One region of the Pseudoalteromonas marina genome, then DNA from elsewhere that is predicted to be linked to it. Evidence: predicted binding sites of a transcription regulator. Region 1 holds the regulator's gene; the other holds the start of a gene.
What was found. The regulator FliA, encoded in region 1, starts transcription of late flagellar genes. The targets are predictions, from matches to a motif close to CTAAAGNTNNNNNNNNNNNNGCCGATA.
Positions count from the first base shown of each region.

Region 2: a site for FliA is predicted at 5,715-5,741, ahead of pomA (flagellar motor protein PomA). Genes of this name have one in related genera too.

Region 1 is NZ_AHCB03000005.1:659,794-672,107, reverse strand. Features, by position in the region: gene PMAN_RS03170 (ParA family protein) at 1-637, opposite strand, end outside; gene PMAN_RS03165 (flagellar motor protein MotB) at 650-1,609, opposite strand; gene PMAN_RS03160 (flagellar motor protein) at 1,612-2,376, opposite strand; gene PMAN_RS03155 (protein-glutamate methylesterase/protein-glutamine glutaminase) at 2,369-3,523, opposite strand; gene PMAN_RS03150 (chemotaxis protein CheA) at 3,583-5,850, opposite strand; gene PMAN_RS03145 (protein phosphatase CheZ) at 5,866-6,633, opposite strand; gene cheY (chemotaxis response regulator CheY) at 6,652-7,035, opposite strand; gene PMAN_RS03135 (RNA polymerase sigma factor FliA) at 7,075-7,785, opposite strand; gene PMAN_RS03130 (MinD/ParA family ATP-binding protein) at 7,812-8,672, opposite strand; gene flhF (flagellar biosynthesis GTPase FlhF) at 8,665-10,140, opposite strand; gene flhA (flagellar biosynthesis protein FlhA) at 10,161-12,269, opposite strand.
Region 2 is NZ_AHCB03000007.1:796-13,109, forward strand. Features, by position in the region: gene PMAN_RS11200 (tetratricopeptide repeat protein) at 1-414, opposite strand, end outside; gene PMAN_RS11205 (M20 metallopeptidase family protein) at 527-1,840, shown strand; gene PMAN_RS11210 (DNA topoisomerase III) at 1,863-3,803, opposite strand; gene PMAN_RS11215 (flagellar motor protein MotB) at 3,964-4,884, opposite strand; gene pomA (flagellar motor protein PomA) at 4,887-5,654, opposite strand; gene PMAN_RS11225 (exodeoxyribonuclease VII small subunit) at 5,949-6,191, shown strand; gene ispA ((2E,6E)-farnesyl diphosphate synthase) at 6,194-7,081, shown strand; gene dxs (1-deoxy-D-xylulose-5-phosphate synthase) at 7,183-9,045, shown strand; gene PMAN_RS11240 (NHL repeat-containing protein) at 9,245-11,356, shown strand; gene PMAN_RS11245 (ligand-binding sensor domain-containing diguanylate cyclase) at 11,398-12,314, opposite strand, start outside.

The DNA of each region.
Region 1 (12,314 bases):
GCCAAACTCTATTACCGTAGGTTTTTTGTAATGTTTTGTAGGCTTCGAGTGATGCCTTCGTTCTTTTATCGTACATTGTAGGTATTATAGTATATTCGTAACTTTTCGCTTGTGAGCTCTGCATTAATTCCATTGTACGCATCATTCTATCTAAGCCTTTAAGCGCCAAAAACTCAGTTTGAACAGGTACTAAAATGCGCTCACTCGCAGCCAATGCATTAACCATTAAAACCCCTAAAACAGGGGGGCAATCTAAAATAGCATAATCGTAATGTTCGCTTATTTTGGCAAGCGTCTTTTTTAAAATTAACCCCATGCCTGTTTTATTGCCCATGCTTCTATCTAATGTAGCAATAGCCATAGTAGCAGGTAATATATCTAAATTTTCGAGAGTGGATGGGCACAATGCTTGAAGTATTTCCTCACTTTGCATACTAGTTCCACGAGCGAAAATATCGTAAACGCTGACTTCTAAATCTTCAGAATCAATACCAAAGTAATACGTTAATGACGCATGAGGATCGGTATCTATTAGTAATACACGTTTACCCTGCAGTGCTAAAGTACCAGCAAGACTGACCGCAGTCGTTGTTTTACCAACGCCACCTTTTTGGTTGGCTACAGTCCAAATCTTCACATCATATCCTAGTTACTGTTCATTGCGAGTTGTAATACGAATTCCACCATGTGGTAAACGAATAATTTTTATTGTGTCATCGTCTGACGGTAATTCTACTTCTGGCTCAGGCGCTACTGCCTCAACTATTGGCTCTTCTGCTGAATTATTTTTCTCTTCTGGCAACCCATATTTAGATAACGCTATTACTACTTTTCTATTTTCAGCTCGACCCTCATCTGTGTCGTTAGGTGCAAAGGGTGAATACTGTCCATACCCTTCAATAGCCATTCGGGCCGAATTTATGCCAAGTGCTTCAAGCTCAACAAGTATTGAAGTTGCGCGAGCGACAGAAAGCTCCCAGTTAGAGCGAAATATTTCATTTTTAATTGTTTCATCATCTGTATATCCACGCACACGTATATAGTTATCCACTGGCGCGATAATATCTTTTACAATTTTAACAACTTGTTTTGCTCTAGAATGAGCAACTGCGCTACCACTTGAAAATAACATACCTGAACTCAGTTCTATTATGAGCCAATCTTGGTGCAATTCTAGATTGGCTTCACCATCACGTATTTCATCAATAAGCGCTGACTGAAGTTTCGTTAATAAGCTATCAAGTGGTTTTCCTAAATATTTTTGCTGTATATTACTTGTCTCACTTTGGCCGTCTAACAACTCTGGGCCTTGCTCTTCCTTGTTGATACTTTCGCCATACAGCAATTCATCTTCAGGAGTAACCCTATCAGTAAGTATTCCAGTACCATCTATCCCCGTACCTTGCTGAGAATAAACACGAGCCGACTTGTCGAATACTTGCTCTAGGGAATCGGATAAAATTTGGAAGTTTTCTTCTTTGTTAATCGCAATCGCATACATTACAACAAAGAAGGCAAACATAATGGTCATATAATCCGCATAAGATACTAACCAGCGCTCTGTATGCTGGTTTTTATGGGCCGAGCGACCAAATCGTCGACGCATCATTTTTATGCGTCCACTAGGCTTGGCCGTTCAACACGATAAGCTTCTAACTTTAGCTCAATGTTCATTGGGCTTTGGCCATCGCTGATTGCAATTATCCCTTCTGCAAGCATTTCATGGTAAAGCATCTTTTCTTCTACACGTTGCTTGAGCTTATGTGACATTGGCAAAAATAATAAATTAGCTAACCCCACACCATAAATCGTTGCAATAAAGGCTGTTGCAACTCCAGCGCCAAGCAATTGTGGATCGGTAATAAAAGACATAGCCTGAATAAGTCCAAGAACAGCTCCTAAAATACCGATGGTAGGGCTATAACCGCCCATTGCTTCGTATACACGTGCAGCTTCAAGCAAACGCTCACGCTCCAACATTAAATCTATTTCAAGCGTATCACGTAGCCTCTGCTCTGAACCGCCATCAACAAGTAAACTCAGCCCTTTTGCTGCATATACATCTGAGTGAGTTAGGGCCTCATCCTCTAATGCCAAATATCCTTCTTGTCTCGCTTTATGAGACCAACGTTTAACTTGCTCAATTGCATCATCAATATTGTAACTGGGAGTCACAAATACCCAGTGACTCATTCTAAGCATTTTTTTAAAGGTACTAGTAGACGTTTGCAGCATTACAGCGCCTACTGTCCCACCTAGTACTATAATGAGCGCAGGGCCATTAAAAAGGGCGGCAATAACACCACCTTCTAAATGATAGCCAATTGCTATAGCACTTAGTGCAACAATTAAACCAAGTACAGAAAGCTTATCCACAACCGGTTTCGCTTTTTATCCGCGTTGCAATATCGTCAAGCGCTAAACTCTCACTTGAAAGTCCCGCATTAGCAACAGCTTGTGGCATACCATAAACAACACAGCTTTTTTCATCTTGTGCCCAAATAGTGGCGCCAGTTTGTTTTAACATTCTTGCGCCATCTCTACCATCAGCCCCCATGCCGGTTAAAATAATAGCTAAAACATCTCCCTGATAAGCTTTTGCAATACTTGCAAATGTAACGTCAACACTGGGTTTATAAGTGATTCGTTCGCTATTGTCTTCAAAAACGCGCAATGTTTTAGAACCACCTCGCCCTTCAACCATCATTTGTTGCCCGCCAGGAGCCAAATAGGCAGTTCCAGCATCAAGACGATCACCTTGCTGTGCTTCTTTTACTTTTATTTTGCACAATCCATTTAAACGAGCTGCAAATGCCGGTGTAAAAGCAGCAGGCATATGCTGGATAAGTAAAATGGGATGCGGAAAATTAGCGGGTAATTGCGTAAGCACATTTTGTAAAGCAACAGGACCACCAGTAGATGTACCGATAGCCACAAGCTTGTATTGCTTGCCACTTGCACGAGTTGGTACGTTGTTTTGTGTTTTTGTTAATGTCGATGCGGTTGTTGAACGCTGAAAACTTCTATCTGGTTGCCTGATTGAAGACCCAGTATTACTGGTTTTATCAGGCACAGAGCGTGCCGCTGGTTTCTGGTGTGTTATTGGCTTAAAGGCTCTAGGAATGCGCTTATTACCAATTTCTTTGACTTTAGCTTGAAGGAGCTTTATCGCATCTTCATTATTACGTGCAATATCTTCAAACTTTTTAGGTAAAAAATCCATCGCTCCAGCATCAAGCGCATCAAGTGTTGCTGTTGCGCCAGCACGGGTTAAAGAGGAAAACATTAAGATTGGCGTGGGGTTACTTGCCATTATCTCTTTAACAGCACTGATACCATCAAGCACAGGCATTTCTACATCCATCGTGATCATATCAGGACGAAGCTGAGCCGTTTTTTCTACAGCCTCTCTGCCATTAATGGCAAAACCTATAACTTGTATATCGCTGTCTTGTTCAAGGATTTCGCTTACTCTACGACGAAAAAAGCTTGAATCATCAACAACTAAAACTTTTACGGCCATTTAGCTCTCTTATTAAATTTATACGTAGGCACACATCTTATGTGTACCTACTTTATGATTTAGCCAGCGTAGTGTTTTAACATATTTGGAACATCTAAAATAAGTGCAATTCCACCATCTGATGTAATAGTTGCGCCTGCCATACCTGGAGTACCCTGCAAAAGAGCATCAAGAGGTTTAATTACAACTTCTTCTTGACCTATTAAAGAATCAACTACAAAACCAACCTGCTGAGTACCTATTTGAACAATAACAACATGACCTTGCGCTTTGCGCTGAGTGCGATCTGCTCCTTTAACTAACCAATGCTCAAGATAAAATAGCGGTATCGCTTTCTTACGTACAATAATTGTTAATTGACCATCAACAACATTTGTTTTGGTTAGATCTAAATGAAATATTTCACTTACACCAGCTAATGGTAATGCAAATGTTTGTTCGCCAACTACAACCATTAAGGTTGGTAATATTGCAAGTGTTAACGGTACTTTTATTTCTAAAATTGTACCAACACCTAGCTCTGACTGAATACTCACTGAGCCATTAAGTTGAGTGATTTTAGTTTTTACAACATCCATTCCCACACCACGCCCTGAGATGTCAGAGATCTCTTCTTTGGTAGAAAAACCTGGTGCAAATATTAAGTTGTAGGCCTCAGTATCCGATAAACGACTTGCTTGATCGTGGTCTATTACCCCTTTACCAATCGCTATCTTTTTGAGCTTTTCTGCGTCCATACCCGCACCATCGTCTTTGATGGTAAGCAAAATATGGTCTCCCTCTTGAGACGCTGAAAGTGTTACATTACCTGTCCGAGGTTTACCTGCTGCTTCACGGTCAGCTGGCATTTCTATTCCGTGGTCAACTGAGTTTCTAACTAAGTGAACAAGCGGGTCTGCAAGTGCCTCAACTAAGTTTTTGTCTAAATCGGTTTCTTCACCGACAAGCTGTAAGCTAATATCTTTATTAAGGCTCCGTGCTAAGTCACGAACAACGCGAGGGAAGCGGCCAAATACCTTCTTAATTGGCTGCATTCGTGTTTGCATTACTGCACCTTGAATATCAGCCGTCACAACATCTAGGTTAGAAATGGCTTTACCCATTGCCTCACTTTCTGAGTTAGTGGCTAAACTTACCAACCTATTACGAACTAGTACTAACTCACCCACCATGTTCATTATTTGGTCTAGGCGTTTTGTGTCAACTCGGACTGTTGTTTCTGCTTGCGGAGGAGCTGGCTTTTTCACAGCTGCAGGCGCTGGAGCCGCTTTTGCTACCGGTTTTGCTGGCGGTTTGTCTGCTGTCTTTTGAACAGGTTTTGGGGCTGCGGCTTTTACAGGTTCAGGCTTTTTGACAGGCTCACTTACCTTAGCTACGGGTTTAGCTGCGGGCTTCGGCTCTAAAGCTGCAGGGCTCTCTATTGATTTAGGCGCACCTGATCCATGAAGCTCGTCAAGCAATGCTTCAAATTCATCATCGCTAATTTCATCATCGCTAGAATCACTTGCAGGTGAACTTGTTGAAGGCGTTGCAGAACTTTCTGCAGAATTATTACTTGCTGTTTGCTCTTTTACAGGCTCACTGGCCGCAACAGCACCAAAGCTTCCAACGCCATGAAGTTCATCAAGTAAGTTGTCAAACTCATCATCTGTAATGTCTCCACTGACATCACTACTACTGGACGCGCTTTCAGCTACAGGGCTTTGACCTTTTCCATGTAATTCGTCTAGTAAGTTTTCAAATTCATCTTCTGTTATTTCGTCAATCTGAGTTTCATCATCGCTTTGTTCAACTGTTCCACCGCTAAATAGCTCGTCAAATGCAAACGGATCTTCTTCATCAGTTCCTGAGGCTTCCTCGGCAACTGGGGCATCAATAACCTCGGCTTGAGGTTCTTCAGTTGAATCAACGGGTGAGTCACCAGCAAGCTCTTCTTCTGTTGGAGGTAAACCTAGTTTATGAAGGGTTTCAAGAAGTTCGGGATCAGCGGGTTCTGGTTTGTCACGATTTTGAATGGTGGCAAACATCTCGTTAATCGTATCGAGAGCTTGTAAAATTACGTCCATCAATTCCGAATTAACCGTTCGTACGCCTTGCCTAAGCAGGTCGAACACATTCTCTGCGCCATGACATGCGTCAACGAGCTCGGTCATAGCTAAAAACCCAGCACCACCTTTTACAGTGTGAAACCCTCTAAATATGGCATTGAGTAATTCGGTGTCCTCTGGATTGTTTTCCAGCTCAACTAACTGTTCAGATAAAAGCTCTAGGATTTCTCCTGCCTCTACAAGAAAGTCTTGTAAAATATCTTCATCGACTTCAAACATGCAGTTACTCTCCTCTTAGAAGCCCAAACTTGATAAAAGATCATCGACTTCATCTTGATCAGATACAACATCATTACGTGATTCTTTATCAATAATAGGGCCTTCTGGACCTGCTAAAGTTTGTTCGTCTAATGGTTCATTTGTTTTTTGTTGTTCTATTTTTTCGGCTTTGCTTTCGCTTTGATCAGCGAAGGCTGTCAAAAGATGAATTAAGCTTTCTTCAACTTCTCTAACAAGCTCAATAACTCGGCGAATAACTTGGCCGGTTAAATCTTGATAGTCTTGTGCCATAAGTACATTAGTCATCAAACTTTGCAGCTCATCGGTTTTATGATGAGAATTGTTCATAAACTTATCAATGCTGTGGCATAACGATTTAAACTCCCCTAACTCAATCTCTCGATTCATTAGGCGATCCCATGTCGGTTTGATATGAGATATTTCATCTGCCAACTGTTGAGCAATTGGTAGGCTAGCCTCAACTGCATCCATTGTTTTATTCGCGGCATTTTCTGTCATTTCTATAACATAATTGAGCCGTTTTTTTGCATCTGGAATAGCATCGGTAGTTAAGTCAGATAAGCGAGTGTCTAGCTCAAAGCTTTTTAAAGCTTCATGCAATTGACGGGTTAACTTTCCAACCTCAGCAAATATTTCAGATTGCTCCTTAGAAGCGGTATCTAAAATTAACTGATTGGCTTTGTCTTGCTCACCGTTTTCAAGAAAAACAACGAGCTGACGAGCTTGTTCTAAAGTTATTTGAGGCGCAGCAAGTGCTGACATAAGCCTCTCCCCCTATCATTAGCCTAAACGTTCAAATACTTTTTCTAATTTAGTTTTGAGTGTTCCAGCAGTAAATGGCTTAACGATATAACCATTAACACCTGCCTGAGCTGCCGCTATAATTTGTTCTTTTTTAGCTTCAGCCGTTACCATCAATACTGGAATGTGTTTAAGCTTATCATCCGCACGTATTGCTCTAAGTAGGTCTATACCCTGCATTCCTGGCATATTCCAATCGGTAACAACAAAATCAAATACTTGATTTTGTAGCATTGGCAAAGCGGTTGACCCATCGTCTGCTTCTTGAACATTAGTGAAACCTAAGTCACGCAACAGATTTTTAATAATACGTCTCATTGTTGAAAAATCGTCAACAACCAGAATTTTCATGTTTTTATCCAAAACATCCCCCAGTGAGGTCTTAACCTTGTTTACTTACTACTAATTTATCCAGTCATTGATTTTAGCTTTAAGCTTAATCATCGCCTGACCATGTATTTGACTTACACGCGATTCACTTACATCGAGTATATGCCCTATTTCTTTTAAATTCATTTCATCGTTATAGTACAAAGACAGCACCATTGCATCACGTTCTGGTAAAGATTTTATTGCACCTAATAAAGACTCGTTAAACCGCTCATTTTTAACATTATTAAACGGTTTGTCTAGCGCTAAATCTTGGCCCACTGGACTGATGGCATCTTCATCAACACCAAGGTCTTCAATACCGAGTACTTTACTTGCATTTACATCGTTTAAGATATGATGGTACTCATTTAACGAAATTTCAAGTTTTTCAGCAACTTCTATATCTGTTGGCTCACGGTTTAAGCTTTTTTCTAAAAAAGCAATTGTTTCGGCCACCAAACGGCTTTTACGATGTACTGAACGGGGTGCCCAATCGCCACGTCGCATCTCGTCAAGCATTGCCCCACGAATACGAATCCCCGCAAAAGTTTCAAAGCTAGCCCCTTTGGTTGCATCAAAACTTTTAGATGCTTCAATCAGACCTATCATTCCTGATTGTATTAAATCGTCCAGCTGCACGCTGGCTGGTAAACGCGCTATAAGATGACATGCCACTTTTTTGACAAGTGATGCATGTTTTTCAACAATCACATTTAAATTTTGTGCTGATTGATATCCCATAACTTTATTCACCAATGTTGTCATAATTAGCCGTTTACTAGTTTCTCTATGAAAAACTCCAGATGACCTGATGGTTGATTAGGTATTGGCCATTTAACTGCTTTTGTTGCTAACGCTTGAAACGCAAGTGCCGCAGGCGAATTTGGAAAAAGCTCTACAATAACTTTTTGGCGACGCGTTGCTTTGCGCATATTTTCGTCGTAGGGAACCGTTGCAACCAGGTCCATTGATACATCTAAAAAGCGATCGGTCACTTTGGAAAGTTTAGCAAATAACTCTTGCCCTTCACGCATACTGCGGACCATATTTGCAACAATTTTAAATTTGTATACGCCATGCTCGCGACTCAACACTTTAATTAGCGCGTAAGCATCTGTAATCGATGTGGGCTCGTCGCATACAACAACCATGACGTCTTGTGCCGCGCGAGAAAAGCTCAGCACCATGTCTGAAATACCTGCGGCTGTATCGACAATTAAAATATCAAATTCTGTATTTAATTCACTAAAAGCCCGTATAAGTCCCGCGTGCTCTGAAGGCGACAATTCAACCATGCTTTGAGAGCCTGACGTTGCGGGTACAATCTTTATACCTGCGGGGCCTTCAACTAAAATTTCATCAAGTTCACATTCACCAGATAAAACATGTGATAAGTTACGTTCAACACGTAGCCCTAGCATAACGTCACAGTTTGCTAAGCCTAAATCGGCATCAAGAACCAACACTCTGTTACCTTGCTGGCCTAATGCAATTGCAGTATTCAGAGAAACATTTGTTTTTCCTACTCCACCTTTACCGCCAGTGACAGCGATAACTTTTACGCCGTTGTTATTGTTTTGACTCATTTTGCGCAGGCCACTTGCTTGATCTAATACTGTGTTAATCATACATCCCTACTGTGCTTGGCGCCACTGCTTGGTGCCTTGAATGTTGTGCTTTTGCTCTTTTTAAATAGAGTTGCTCAGCCTTTTTAACTAGTTTTTCAGCATTTGCAACTCGAATATCTTCTGGTACTCGTTGACCGTTAGTAAGATACCCTATTGGAAGGCGATTTTGAATCGCTATACTAATAATCTCACCTAAACTTAAAGATTCGTCTAATTTGGTGAATATACAACCACTTAACTGCACTTTTTTAAAGTGCCTAACGGTTTCTTGCAACACATGTATTTGCGATGTTGCGCTGAGCACTAAATAACTGCGAATATCAACACGCTGATTACGCATTAGCGTATTAAGTTGCTCTGTTAAGCGCAAGTCGCGTTGGCTCATACCCGCAGTATCAATTAATACTAGTCGTTTATTTCGTAAATGATATAAAACTTCAGCTAATTCATTAGCATCTTTTACTTGCTTTACACCACAACCTATAATTCGGCCATAAGTGGCGAGTTGCTCATAAGCACCAATTCTGTATGTGTCTGTTGTGATTAAAGCGACTTTGTCTGCACCGTATTTTTGTGCGCCAAGTGCAGCTAATTTAGCAACGGTTGTTGTTTTGCCAACACCCGTTGGGCCGACTAAGGCGTATACACCGCCTTGACGTAAAATCTCGTTGTTGGTTGTCTGCATCTGATCTTCAACCATTGTTAAAAGTGCTTTCCAACCTTGCTGGCGAGATACATCGTCAGGAACAAAGCACGCCATTTGCTCAGCAACATCTTTATCTATTCCCATACCGACTAAACGATCAATCATGCATGCACGAGTAGGATCGCGTCTTGCCATGTCTTGTTGCATAAGCCCTGACACTTGATGTTCTAACAATTGACGAATGGCATTCATTTCGTCACGCATTGACGAAATTTGCTCACTTTCAGTATGCTTAGTTTCTTGGCGAGGTGTCACTGGACTGTCAAGATCATCAAAACCACTTTCTAAATCATCAAATCCAAGGCTGTCTGCTTGTGTTTGCGGACGCGCTGAAGCTTGACGTTCATTAGTGAACATAGGACGAGGACGCTGCTCTTGAACTGGCTCTTGGTAGTTGTCTGTAGTATCAATACCTGATTGAGAAAACATAGAAGCCAATTCTGCAGAACGAGGGCGTGGGGCTTGACGCTCTAATAATGCCTGAAGACTATCGGCTACTTTCGCTTGTGGCTCTGGTTTAGCGCGAAGAGGCTCTGGTTTTACAAAATTATGCACTGGCTGTGTTTTTGTTGAGCTTTGTGCTGGAGTGCTAAGTGCCTGCTCTTTTTTAGGGGCTGCTTTGTCATAATCTACTGCTGCTACAATTTCTACACCGTTAGCTAGTTTTTTATTTGACATAATAACCGCATCAACACCTAATTCGTCTTTAACTTCTTTAAGTACTGTGCGCATATCTTTAGCAAAAAAACGTTTTATTTTCATGATTCAACCCCTTTAAAATCTTATTGTTGGCCAACAGAGCTGACTATCTTGATCTGTCTTTCATCTGGTACCTCTTGATAAGACATCACCCTTAAACCCGGGATGGTGTACTTAACAAAACGAGATAACACAGTGCGTAACATTCCCGACGTTAGCAATATTGAAGGTTCACCGGACATTTCTTGATTTTGATGCGCTTCATTTAGTGACACTTGAAGTCGCTCTGCAAGTCCTGGTTCTATACCGGCACCTTCGTCGCCTGCATTTTGCAGTGACTGATGCAACATCTGTTCCAACTCAGGCGCCAAGGTTATGACAGGGATTTCTGAAGACATGCCTACAGCGTCTTGAACGATTAATCGACGTAATGAAATACGTACTGCAGCCGTTAGCACATCAGGGTCTTGACTACGTGGCCCATACTCAACAAGGGTTTGTACAATTGAGCGCATATCACGAATTGCAACGCCTTCATTAAGTAGATTTTGTAGTACTTTTACAATCACAGTTAACGGTAATACGTCAGGGACTAAACCTTCAACTAAGCGAGGGTGGCTTTTACCTAACATATCTAATAAGTTCTGTACTTCCTCGTGACCTAAAAGCAATGCTGCGCTGTTAGTAAGCAACTGGCTAATGTGTGTAGCCACAACTGTCGCTGAATCTACCACGGTATAGCCTAGCGATTGCGCTTCGTCTTTTTGATCTGGTTTTATCCATACCGCATCAAGCCCAAAAGCAGGGTCTTTAGTTTCGACCCCTTTAATTGGCCCAAATACTTGACCTGGATTTATTGCCAACTCATCACCATGCTTGAGTTCACCTTCACCGGTAGATACCCCCATAAGCGTAATTCTGTATGCATTAGGATCAAGCTCTAAGTTATCGCGAATATGTACGGGTGGAACTAAAAAACCCAGCTCTTGAGAAAGCTTTTTACGTACTCCCTTAATACGATTTAGTAGCTCTCCGCCTTGAGACTGGTCAACCAAAGGAATTAATCTATAACCCACTTCTAAGCCAATTACATCTACTTGCTGAACGTCGTCCCAGCCTAGTTCTTTTTGCTCTTGCTTGTTGGCAACACCCGTACCAGCAGTTCCATTTGCAGCAGCCTCGGCTTCTGCTGCAGCCACTTTTAATTTACTTTGTTGAGTGTAATAAGCTAAATAACCTAATAATGCACCTAGGCTTAAAAATGCTAAATGAGGCATGCCAGGCACTAAGCCCATGGTAATTAATATGCCAGAGGCTATAAATAAAGATTTTTCGTTGCCAAGTTGTTTCTTAAACTGGTCGCCCATATTGAGAGACTCGTTTTGGCGTGTTACTACAATTGCGGTACCAATTGATAGTAGTAATGAGGGGAGCTGAGCCACCAAGCCATCACCAATCGTAAGGAGTGTGTAAACTTCCATAGCTTGGCCAAAGCTTAAGTCATGCTGGATCATGCCGACAAATAAGCCACCAACAATGTTAATAATTAAAATGACGATACCCGCAATAGCATCACCTTTTACAAACTTACTTGCACCATCCATTGAACCATAAAAATCGGCCTCGCGGGTTACTTCTTCTCGGCGATCGCGCGCTTGCTCGGCACTAATAAACCCTGCGTTTAAATCAGCGTCAATTGCCATTTGCTTACCAGGCATTGCATCAAGTGTAAAACGTGCAGATACCTCAGAAATACGACCCGCACCTTTTGTGATTACTACAAAGTTAATAATAATCAGAATTAAAAACACCACTAAACCAACAGCATAATTACCGCCAATAACAACAGAGCCAAAGGCTTCTATTACCTTCCCCGCAGCATCTCCACCATTATGTCCCTCTAAAAGTACAACTCGTGTACTGGCTACGTTGAGTGCTAAGCGCATAATTGTGGCGATAAGCAACACGGCCGGAAACATACCAAACTCAACGGGTTTCATGGTGTAAACGGTGACGAGTAGTACCACCAACGCTAACGCAATATTGAATGAAAAAAGGATATCAAGTAAAAATGGCGGTAACGGTAAAATGACCATTCCCAAAGCTGCAAGCACAAGCAAAGGCGTACCTACGCCTTTTGCATATTCTTTTTTATCTGCATTAAGTTGTTGTAATACCGCTTTAAAACTCATAATTCTACAATTTCAAAAAATTGACACTACGTAGAATTAGCAATA
Region 2 (12,314 bases), on a different contig from region 1:
ATTAAACGCTGCATTGAGGTCTGACTTAAGTAGAGCCTGCTTAGCTTGTTCTAATAGCAAATCCTGTTGAGCAGGTAAGTGCTTAGATAGAGCTTCCCGTATTTGTGCCTCAGTTTGAGTACCTGCAAGCAAATCGACAGGGGCAGAGTCTTTTAATAGCACAAGCGTAGGCAGCGTTTGTAAGCCAACCTGTTGTGCTAATTGTGAAGCTAGTGCTTGCTCTGCATCACAATCTAAATTTGCTATTACTATATGGCTTGTATATTCAGCTGCTATTTTATCTAAAATTGCAGCCTGCCCAATACAATCAGGACTTTGAGGTGAGAAAAAGTTAAGTAATACTAATTTTTGTTGTGATGTTTCCCCAAGGACCTGCTGAAGGTTTTGTGCATTAATACTTACTATATTACTCATTGAATTGATTGCCATACTTATCTATTTAGGGTTTTATATGGTGATTAACATAATAAATACAAGTCGTATAACTAAATCACTCGGCATACATTACCAATTAATGAGGCAAATCATGAAACTATCTTATCTTAGCGCTGCATTTTTATTTGCAGCTCCGCTTTTGCAAGCCAAAGGACTTGACCTAGACCTAAACAAAACAATGCCTAGTATTGAAAAGTTTTACCTCGATTTACATCAATCGCCAGAACTTTCATACAGCGAAAAAAAGACAGGTAAAAAAATAGCTAGCAAGCTTAATATGCTTGGATTCGAGGTTACAGATAATGTAGGTGGGTATGGTGTTGTTGGTATTTTTAAAAATGGCAATGGCCCAACAGTTATGATACGCACAGATACGGACGGCTTACCTATTACCGAGCAAACAGGTAAACCCTACGCTTCAACTGTAAAAGTTGTTGACGAGCATGGTGCAAAAGTTGGTGTTATGCATGGCTGTGGCCATGATATTCATATGAGCTCATTTATAGGCACTGCTGAGCAACTCATTACTCATAAAAATAAATGGAAAGGGACATTAATGATGGTTGCACAACCTGCAGAAGAGGTTGGAGGTGGAGCTAAAGCGATGCTAAATGAGGGTTTATTTAGTAAATACGCAAAGCCCGACCATGTTATTGCATTGCATGTTAGTGCCAGTGTACCTGCGGGTAAAGTAACTATGAAAAATGAATATACCATGGCAAGTGTGGATTCTGTTGATATTAATATAAAAGGTAAAGGCGGCCATGGCGCGTACCCTCATACCACTATTGACCCGGTAGTTATTGCTGCGCGCACAGTACTTGCTTTACAAACGATTACAAGTCGCGAACTTTCACCTTTAGAACCATCTGTTATAACAGTCGGTTCTATACATGGCGGCTCTAAACATAATGTTATTTCTGATGAAGTGAAACTGCAACTTACACTGCGTAGTTACAACCCAGATGTACGCAATGCACAAATTGCTGCAATAAAACGCATAACCGCAGGTATTGCGCAAAGCGCAGGGCTAGATGAAAGCGATTACCCTGCTGTTATAGTCCATGAGGATGAATCAATTCCATCTACTTATAATAATCCTTCGCAGACTAATATAGTGCGAAGTGCTATTAAAAATGCGATAGGCGACACAAACGTACTTGAAACCCAAGCCGTAATGGCAGGTGAAGACTTTGGTCTTTATGGCCGTACCGACGAAAATATCCCAATTACATTATTTTGGTTAGGCGGAGTTAACCAACAACAATATGCAAAAGCGATGAAAAATAACGAAACACTTCCTTCATTGCACTCAAGTAAATTTGCACCAGATTACAAAGTAGCTTTACCTACTGGTATAAAAGCCATGAGTAATGCGGCAGTTGCATTATTTAATACAAAATAAATCCCGCTTAAGAGCTCAGCCATTAAACTGTTGTTGAGCTCTTTTTATAACTAGATTTTTTAAATGGTGCTTTTTTACTGCGCTTGGCAAAACGATTTTTAGGCGGTGTTTGGGGCAGTTTTGAAAATACATGGCTATCGCAATTAGCTGCTTGCATTACAAAGCCTTCAAGCTCCACCAGCAGCGGTTGTAAAAATTGTTGGTAGCTCATTGCTTGTTGAGCAATACTGCCTAAACTCGCCTCCCACTTTGCTGTTAAGTCAGGACTTGCTAAACCTTCAGGCAAAACACTAATTAATGCAAGGCCTGTTTCGGTGGCTTTGATTGTTTTGCCTTCACGCTTTAAAAAGCGCCGTTTAAATAACAACTCTATAATGCCTGCACGAGTAGCCTCTGTACCTAAACCATCAGTATCTTTTAATATTTTTTTGATATGTGGATCTTTTACATAACGGCTAATCCCCGTCATAGCACCTAGTAAAGTTGCATCAGTAAAATGAGCGGGAGGTGAAGTAAGCTTTTCTACTACATCACCTTGTGTACATACCAGGTCCATCCCTTTTTCAAGGTAAGGTAAAGTAGCCTCTTCTTTTAATTCTGATTTACCCATTAATACCTTAAACCCCAAACTGACTTCTTGTTTAGCGTTGGCTTTAAATAACCCACCAACAATTGTCACCTCTGCTTTAGTTTCGTTATAAATATAGTCTGGGTAAAACTGGATCAAATAGTGCCTACAAATAAGCCGATACACTTTTGCTTCATCCTTGGCTAAACTAGCTGACTTTAATTGCTTTGCCGTAGGTACTATAGCGTGATGCGCAGCTACTTTTGAGTCATTAAAGCACTTACTGCGCTGCTTAGTATTTGCACCATTTACTAACTCCACTTTTTGACCGTCATTAGTTGCAACTGCTTTTAAAATTGAAGGTGCATCTAAATGATGTTCCTTAGGCAAATATCGATTATCTGAGCGAGGATAAGTAATTAATTTATGGCGTTCATAAAGTGTTTGGCAAATATCAAGCACCTGTTGGGCAGCCATACCAAATGCCTTTGCTGCATCTATTTGCAGTGCTGATAGATTATAAGGTAGAGGTGCACTTTGCTTTTTTTGTTTTTGTTCAAGCGATGTCACCTCTCCTGTTTGATTAGTGATACGCGAAGCCACGTTTTCGGCCAATGCTTTATTTAGCACTCGCCCCTCTTCATCTTGATAAGGTTCGCAAGCTTTACTCGGTACCCACTTTGCTTTAAATACCTGCTTCTCAGGAGTAACTAAACTAGCTAGCACCTCATAAAATGGTTTTGATATAAAATTAGCTATTTCTGTGTCACGATTTACCACTAAGCCCAAAATTGGCGTTTGTACGCGCCCAACTGAGAGTACATTACCAAACCCTGCTTTTTGTCCCGCTAAAGTATAAGCCCGAGTGAGGTTCATACCAAAAAGCCAATCAGCTCGTGAACGTGCAAGTGCTGATACACTTAGTGGAATAAATTCCCGATTAGAGTGCATACTACTAAGCGCTTTTTTAACTGCAGCTAAGTTTAAATCGCTTATAAGTAGACGCTGAATACCTTGCTTTTTAGCTTTGCTTATTTTGGCTTGTTCTATCACCTCATCTACAAGTAACTGCCCTTCACGGTCGGGATCGCCAGCATGAACTAACGTTGATGCCTGTTTGATTAGCTTTTTTAAAATAGTTAATTGCTTACGAGTTTTAGGTTTAGCCTTTAACCGCCATTGCTCAGGTACTATAGGGAGATGTTCTAATTGCCATTTTTTATAGCGTTCATCGTAATCATCAGGTTCAGCTTGTTCTAACAAATGGCCAATACACCACGAAACACAATCACCATTGGCGACTTCAATGTAACCGTCGTATTTTTTATGTGGTTTTGGGAGCGCATCTGCAATTGCACGTCCAAGTGATGGTTTTTCTGCGATGTAGAGTTTCATGCGCTGGCCTACAACTGGTTATATGAACAGTAGTTTAGCATAACTATTTTAAAGAGGGAGAGTTTTTGATTTATTGTCAGGTTCAATAAATAGATAGTGGTTATAATTTGTAAAACTCAAAGCTGGGCTACTAATTAAGCCCAGCTTTATAATTTGAGAATTATCTCACATCAATAGGGTCAGACTCTTTTGCCTTACCTTGTAATATAGATATTTCAACTCGGCGATTCCGGCGTCGGTCTTCATTTGTCTCGTTAGGCACAAGCGGCCGAGTTTCAGCTCGCCCTACAACCATCATTCGTGTTTTATCAAACCCTTGAACTGTTTGCAATTCGCTAGCAACAGCCACTGCACGCTTAGACGACAAATCCCAGTTATTTACGTATAACTCATTTGATACCTGAAAATCATCTGTATGCCCTGATACTGTAATTTCACCTGGTACGTCTTTTAAAAGTTCGCCAATGTCTTGAATAATCGGTTTAAACTTAGGTTGTAAAAAAGCACTGCCCGAAGGAAACGAGCCATTTTCTCTAATACGAATAATAATTTGCTGACCTAATGATTCAAGTTCTATTGCACCATCTATTATTTGCCTTTCTAACTGCTGCGCTATTTTTTTAACCAGCTCATTTGTTTGCTCTTGATCTGCAGCGGATATTGCTTGTTCTGATGACTGCTCTTGTGAGGTACTTCTAGATTCACCGCCACGTTTATCGCCTCGCTGTTCTTGCCTGCCGCCCGCTGAACTTTCATCACCAGCCTGAAACTCTAGCATTTGCTGGGTCATTTCAACGGTTTGCTGTTGAATAGTTTCAATGGGTGTAGGCTCTGGCTTACCTGGAGTAAATTCCATAGCGATAACCGATGTCCCTTTTGGGATATCTTTAACTTCAATTTTATTTTGCACACCAAAAGCAAACTTCATAGAACCTGCAATTTGTTTAAATTTAAGTACATCCATTTCTGAGAATGCCAATAAGAGTACAAAAAAGCACATCAATAGCGACATTAAATCAGCAAATGTACCCATCCAAGCAGGCAAACCGGGGGGTGGGCATTTGCACTCTTCATCAGACATGGTTACTCCTCGGTATCAACTTTACGCTTAGACTCAGCCAAGTAGTTTTTCAAAATACCTTCAATAACTTTGGGGTTTTGACCATCTTGAATTCCTAAAATAGCATCGAGAATCAAACGCTGATTCATCGCTTCTTCGTCTTTACGCAGCTCAAGTTTTACCTGAATAGGAATTGCTACTACATTCGCCAAAAATGCACCATACAGAGTGGTCAATAGTGCCACGGCCATTGCAGGTCCGATAGCTTTGGGGTCGTCCATGTTTGATAACATGGCAACGAGGCCTATCAATGTACCAATCATTCCCATTGCGGGAGCTATGTCGGCAAGTGCTTTAAATAAGCCAGCACCTAGTTCATGACGGGTGGTGGTTAGGGAAATATCTTTTTGAAGTGTAGCGCGCACAACATCTGCGTCATGACCGTCAACAAGCATGTCAACGCCTTTACGCATAAATGGGTTTGGGATTTCAGCTTCTTCGAGTGCTAAAAAGCCACCTTTACGGGCAGAATCCGCAAGCTCTACTGCTTTTTCTATTAACTCTTCTGGCGACTCAATTTTAAACATGAATGCCTTACCAACCACCTTACCTATCCCTAAAAACTGAGACATAGTGAAGTTTGATAAAACAATAAACAGCGAGCCACCAAATACAATTACACTTGAAGGCGCATCGGCAAACATGCCCATTTCACCGCTACTACTCATAAACATAGACATGACAATTAAGCCTATTGCGCCTAGGATCCCTATTATGGTTGCTAAATCCACATTTCCTCCAGAGATTTCATGTTTAAATGCCTTATCATAAACTTTTTATTATTAACTGCTTATCGGCAACATACTGAATTGCTTAAGTCATTTTTGTAAATAAACATAAAAGTTATATTTATTATTTTATATCAAGTTAGGCGCACTGCCTAATTATCGAGTTTTCCTGACTAATAACACTGATTAACACGCGATTAATCGTGCTAAATGTAAAAAACTCATATCATCCTTTGACCTAGTTTAGCATTCCCCCTAAAATTGGCTCCTAAATTTATCATGTAAGCTGAAATAAAGATGGCGACTAAAAAACCTGAAAACTTAAGTTTCGAAAAAGCACTAGAAGAATTATCAACAATTGTTAGTGAAATGGAACAAGGTGATTTATCGCTTGAACAATCATTAAAGCAGTTCGAGCGTGGTATTGCACTCGCTGGTGCGTCATCTGAAAAACTACAGCAAGCAGAACAAAAAGTTTCTATTTTAATGGGCAATAGCGAAAAGTCAGCACTTACAAACTTTAATAATGATATGGAATAGTTGTGAGCATAAAAGACTATATTGAACGTGCTCAAATAGATGTAGCTACTACACTCAATAGCTACTTTGAACAACCGCTCGATAGCGATAAAACAATAAAAGAAGCCACTCATTACAGCTTATTTAATGGTGGAAAAAGGCTGCGCCCTTTTTTGGTGTACGCTGTTGGTGAAATGCTAGGCGCTAAAAAAAGTGACTTAGACGTTTTGGCTGCAGCCATAGAATGCATTCATAGTTATTCATTAGTACATGACGACCTACCAGCTATGGATGATGACGATTTACGCCGCGGCTACCCCACTTGCCATATTGTGTATGGCGAAGCGCAAGCCATTTTAGCGGGTGATGCATTACAAACTCTCGCCTTTGAACTTATAGCCACACATAACTTTAATTGCTCAGCGCAATCACAAGTAAAAATGATTGCTGCACTTGCACATGCATCAGGTATTGAAGGGATGGTGGCAGGACAAGGTTTAGACATTGCCGCAACTGACAAAGCTGTTTCTGTACAAGAGCTTGAGCGCATCCATAAGTTAAAAACCGGTGCACTAATTAACTGTGCTATAACACTAGGTGCACTGTGCAGTGAAAAAGCAGATGAACAAACTTTAGAAAACTTGAGCGTTTTTGGGTATGCTATAGGGCTGGCATTTCAAGTACACGACGATATTTTAGACGTGGAAGGTGACACCTTTATACTAGGTAAACCACAAGGCTCAGATATAGAAGCGAATAAAGCGACATACCCGGCGTTATTAGGTATGCTAGGCGCTAAAGAAAAGGCGCAAAATTTAATAACACAAGCCCACGAAGCGTTAGCACTTATTGATGCAGATACTACGCTTCTTGCGTCGCTGGCAAATTACCTTATTGAACGTGACCACTAGTCACAGTTTAAGCGTATTGCAAATAGCACTGACATTATTACTTAACATTCGTTGTTCACTCCCATTTGAAAGCGAATGTGATCGAAGGATATAAAAAAGCCATGACACTTGATAGTAGCAAGTATCCATTACTTAACTTGGTTGACAAACCAGCTCAATTACGAGACTTAGCGCAAGATAAACTTCCCGAGTTTAGCAATGAGCTACGTGAGTATTTACTTAACTCTGTATCGCAAAGTAGCGGTCATTTAGCGTCTGGTTTAGGCACAGTTGAGCTTACAGTTGCACTTCATTATGTATATAACACACCAGAAGATCGTGTAGTGTGGGATGTTGGGCATCAAGCCTACCCGCATAAAATCTTAACGGGTCGCCGCGACCAAATGCATACTATTCGCCAAAAGGATGGTCTGCACCCATTCCCATTTAGAGATGAAAGCGACTACGACACATTCAGTGTTGGCCATTCTAGCACCTCAATTTCTGCAGCTTTGGGCATGTCAATTGCAGCGCAAAAAGAAGGTGCAGGGCGTAAAACGGTTGCAGTTATTGGTGATGGCGCTATTACTGCGGGTATGGCATTTGAGGCGATGAATCATTTAGGCGATGTAAAATCAGACATGCTTATTATTCTAAATGATAACGAAATGTCGATTTCAGAAAACGTTGGCGCATTAACCAACCACTTTGCGCGTATTCTATCTGGTAGTTTTTACACCAACATTCGCGAAGGAAGTAAAAAGTTACTGTCTGGCGTACCGCCTGTTAAAGAGCTTGCCAGTAGAGTGGAAGAGCACCTTAAAGGCATGGTTATCCCTGGTACGTTTTTTGAAGAACTTGGCTTAAATTATATTGGCCCAATTGATGGGCACGATGTAAACATGCTGGTTGATACATTACGTAATATGCGTAATTTAAAAGGCCCACAACTTCTTCATATAAAAACGCAAAAAGGTAAGGGTTACAAGCCAGCTGAAGCCGACCCTATTGGTTACCACGGCGTCCCTAAGTTTGATCCAAACACATCTAGCTTGCCTAAATCAAAACCAGGCGCCCCTACTTTTTCAAAAGTATTTGGCGACTGGCTATGCGACATGGCGCAGCAAGATGATAAGTTAATGGCTATCACTCCTGCCATGCGTGAAGGCTCGGGCATGGTGCGCTTTTCAAAAGAACATGCTGATAAGTATTTTGACGTCGCAATTGCTGAACAACATGCTGTAACTCTAGCCGCAGGTTTTGCATGTGAAGGCTTAAAGCCTGTTGTTGCTATCTATTCAAGCTTTTTACAGCGCGCATACGATCAGCTCATTCACGATGTTGCATTACAAAACCTCCCTGTATTATTTGCCATTGACCGAGCAGGTATTGTTGGTGCCGATGGCGAAACACATCAAGGCGCATACGATCTCAGCTTTATGCGTTGTATTCCTAATATGGTTATTATGGCACCTAGCGATACTAATGAATGCCGCCAAATGTTGTACACAGGTTACAAAGCTAATTGCCCGGTTGCTGTTCGTTACCCTCGCGGAAGCGCTGGTACGGCAGATATTCAGAGCGATATGCAACTTTTCGAAATTGGTAAAGCAAATACAATAAAAGAAGGTTCAAAGATTGCCATTTTGTCATTTGGTACATTGCTTGAAAACGCACAACTTGCTGCAAATGAACTTAATGCAACGCTTGTTAACATGCGCTTTATAAAGCCACTTGATACTTCACTGTTAAACGACATTATTAAAAATCATGATGTAATTGTTACACTTGAAGATAATGCCATTGCCGGTGGTGCAGGCTCTGCGGTTAACGAATACTTAGCCAGCCAGCAGGCCAATGTTAAAATACTTAACTTAGGTATTCCTGATGAGTTTATTAAGCACGGCACGCAAGACGAAATGCACGATGAAATGGGCTTAGGCGAGCAAGGTATTTTAAGTTCAATAAGGTCATTTACTGCTTAGTTAATTATTTTAACTGTTTATAAAAAGGAGCCTGTTGGCTCCTTTTTCGTTTTTATCATTATTTTTTGCATCCAATTTAACTTTTAAGCCGTTATTGCTGTGAGGTTAACATGTAAATAATCAGTGCTGCTTAGTCTGTGCTTTATAAGCAAGCCCTTTATTTACCTAAATTTAATGGAATATTTAGAAGGTAAAAATGATGAATAACGCTAATTTAACAACTCATACAGCACAAAAAAACACATTGAAACATACGCTTAGTTTTTCAGCGTTAACACTTGCAGTATTAATCGGCATTACAGGTTGTAGCTCAGACGATGGTAAAAACGGCGTAGATGGTATTGCAGGCACCGACGGACAAAATGGTACTGATGGAACAAATGGCAACCCAGGCTTTGCATCAGCCACATTTATTTTGGCAAACAATGGAGAAACCAACACGGGTACCATTGATTTAATTGACCAAAGTGCTTCTAAATTAAAAACTTTTAACACAACAGCTAACGAAGGCGTTGCTTTTGATAGCTTAGGTAATTTATTACAAGCAAGCGACAGCGAAAGTGGCAGTATTAAAACTATCTGTCAGCTTGCTAACCGTGCTGATGGCAGCAGCTATGCTGCAAATACTGATCGTGAAATAACAGGTGCTAACACTACGCTCGTAAACCCTAAAGGAATTGCCGTAGCAAAAAAAAGTGGCCTTATTTTTATTGCTGATTTTGGCGCGATGCAAATAACTACTTTTGGCGCTACAGCAGCGGGTAACGCAGCCCCTTTAGGCACAACCATCACAGAAGCTGCACCGTGGGATGTTGATTATGATGAAACAAATGACCGTCTTTATGTAGCACTTACAAATGGTGATGTAGCCGTTTACGATAATTTTGTTGGTGGTGAATTTGCCGCTATGCCAAGTCGTACAATCACCCCTAGCAATAATGATGGTTTGCAAATATCTGTAAATATTCATGGTATTGTTTATGACTCAAATACTAATAAACTTATTTTATCTGATGTAGGCAGTGCATCAGATGCAACCGATGGTTCGTTATTTGTAATCAATAACGCATCAACCGCAGACGGCTTAGTAAGCGTTGCACGCAGTATTGCCGGCCCAGCAACAATGCTTGGTAACCCGGTTGATATTAGCCTTGAAGGGAGTGACTTGCGTGTAGCCGAAAAATCAAATGATGCTGTTCTTGTATTCAGCAATATTTTTTCAGGTGAAAGCGGCGATATTACTCCTGACTTAGTCACTTCAACTATTAAACCTGAGTCAATTACTAAAGTGGGTATGCAAAATGTAATGGCTGACATTTCAGATAGTGATGCCGCTAATATGGCGCTACTTGGGGTTGCTGTTAGCAGTAATCCGGGTACTACAGGTGAAACAACGGGGCAAATTAGTCGATTAAGCTCTCAACTTAGCACAGAAATTGGCAACTATAATGCGGGTCAAACTATCGAGAGTGTAACTTTTGATAAAGCAGGTAATAGCTATACAACGTTCGATAACAGTACAACTTCTACTGGCGGTATTGCTATTTCAAATAAGGTGGCAATAAACAGAGATGGACAAACGTATAATACAAACCAAGACAGTATTATTACTGGAGCAAATACAGGCCTTATTTCCCCTAAAGGTCTTGATGTAGCTTCTGATAGCGGTATGATTTTGGTTGCAGAAAATAATGCAGATACACCAAGTATCTCAATATTTTCAACGTGTACCACAGGAGATGCAAGCCCATTAATGACCCTTACTTTTGCTAACGGTGCGCGTCCTTGGGATGTTGATTACGATGCAAACACTGACCGTGCATTTGTCGCACTCACAAATGGCACCGTTGCTGTATTCGACGAAGTCAAAAGCAAGCTTATGGCCGGAAATGCAAATATTGCTGTTGAAGACAGACTTATAACACCTGCAAATGCTGGAACCGCAGTAGAAGCGCCAACTAATATACATGGCATAGACTACGATTCGCTAAGTGGCTCGTTAATTCTCTCTGATGTCGGTAGCGCCGCTGTTGCTGATGATGGAAAAATATATGTATTAAATAACGTGGCAATGGCATCGGGGTTGGTAAATATCAGCACCACAATTAGCGGTCCAAATACCCTACTGGGTAATCCTGTCGATATTATGTATACCGGAACAGATTTATACGTAGCTGAAAAATCAAATAATGTAGTTATGCGTTTTAACAATATTTTAAGTATTGCCGGCGGTGATATTAGCGCCGATGCAAGCACTGCATTTACGGCACCTGAGTCAGTCGCAATATTACCAGCTTGGCTTAATCAATAGCGTTAACCTCACCATACCTGACCAATCACTTTGGTCAGGTATTATCGCATCCACACTTTTATATCGGCCAAACCATTTCTCTGTAGCATACCCAGTTGCTGCTCTACATTAGAGTTTTGTTCAAACTCAAATGCATCTAGCTGCTCGTCGAAAGTAATATGCGCTACACCGTCTCCACCGCGTTTTTTAACTTGATGAAGCGAAATATCAGCTAAATTAATAGAGGTTTCCCAACTAATTACTTGCCCACCAAGTAACGGTAATGGGTAGAAAGACCAACCAATTGAGGCTGTTATATTTGTCATATTTCCGTTAGGTAATTGGAAAGAGTACTCTGCAATCGCTTTACAAAGCTCTGAAGAGTAACTGTCTATTTTATTGCACTTAAAATCACGTAAAAGTAATAAAAACTCATCGCCACTCCAGCGCGCTACATAGTCAGAGCCCTGCGTACGCGAGTTTAATAGCGCAGCCATTTGCTGCAAACAGCTGTCACCAGCAATTGGACCAAAGGCATCATTTATACGGCTAAAGTTATCTAAATTAATAATAACCAGTACAAGTGATTTCCCTTGGGCCTGTAATGACTGTGAATTACGTTGAAAATGCTCAATATCTTTTGGTAATTGATCAAACAAGAAACGACGGCTACGCAAGCCTGTAAGCTCATCGGAGTGGCTTACAAGTTTAAGTTGTGAGTTAACTTGCCCAAGCTTATCATTCGCTTGTCGAAGCTCTAACGTACGCTCTGTAATTAAACCTTCAAGCACTTCTTGTTTTCTGCGTTCTTGCGCTTTAAGCACCCAAAATACTAAGTAAAGAAGTAAAATAAAGCCACTGGTGATCAGTAACCTAAAGTAAATTGTTTCATCAAACCGCTCTGGCACAATAAACCCATATTCTACGTATTGCGCCTTTGACCAATCTTCACCTTGGCGTTTTGCCTCTAACTGAAATA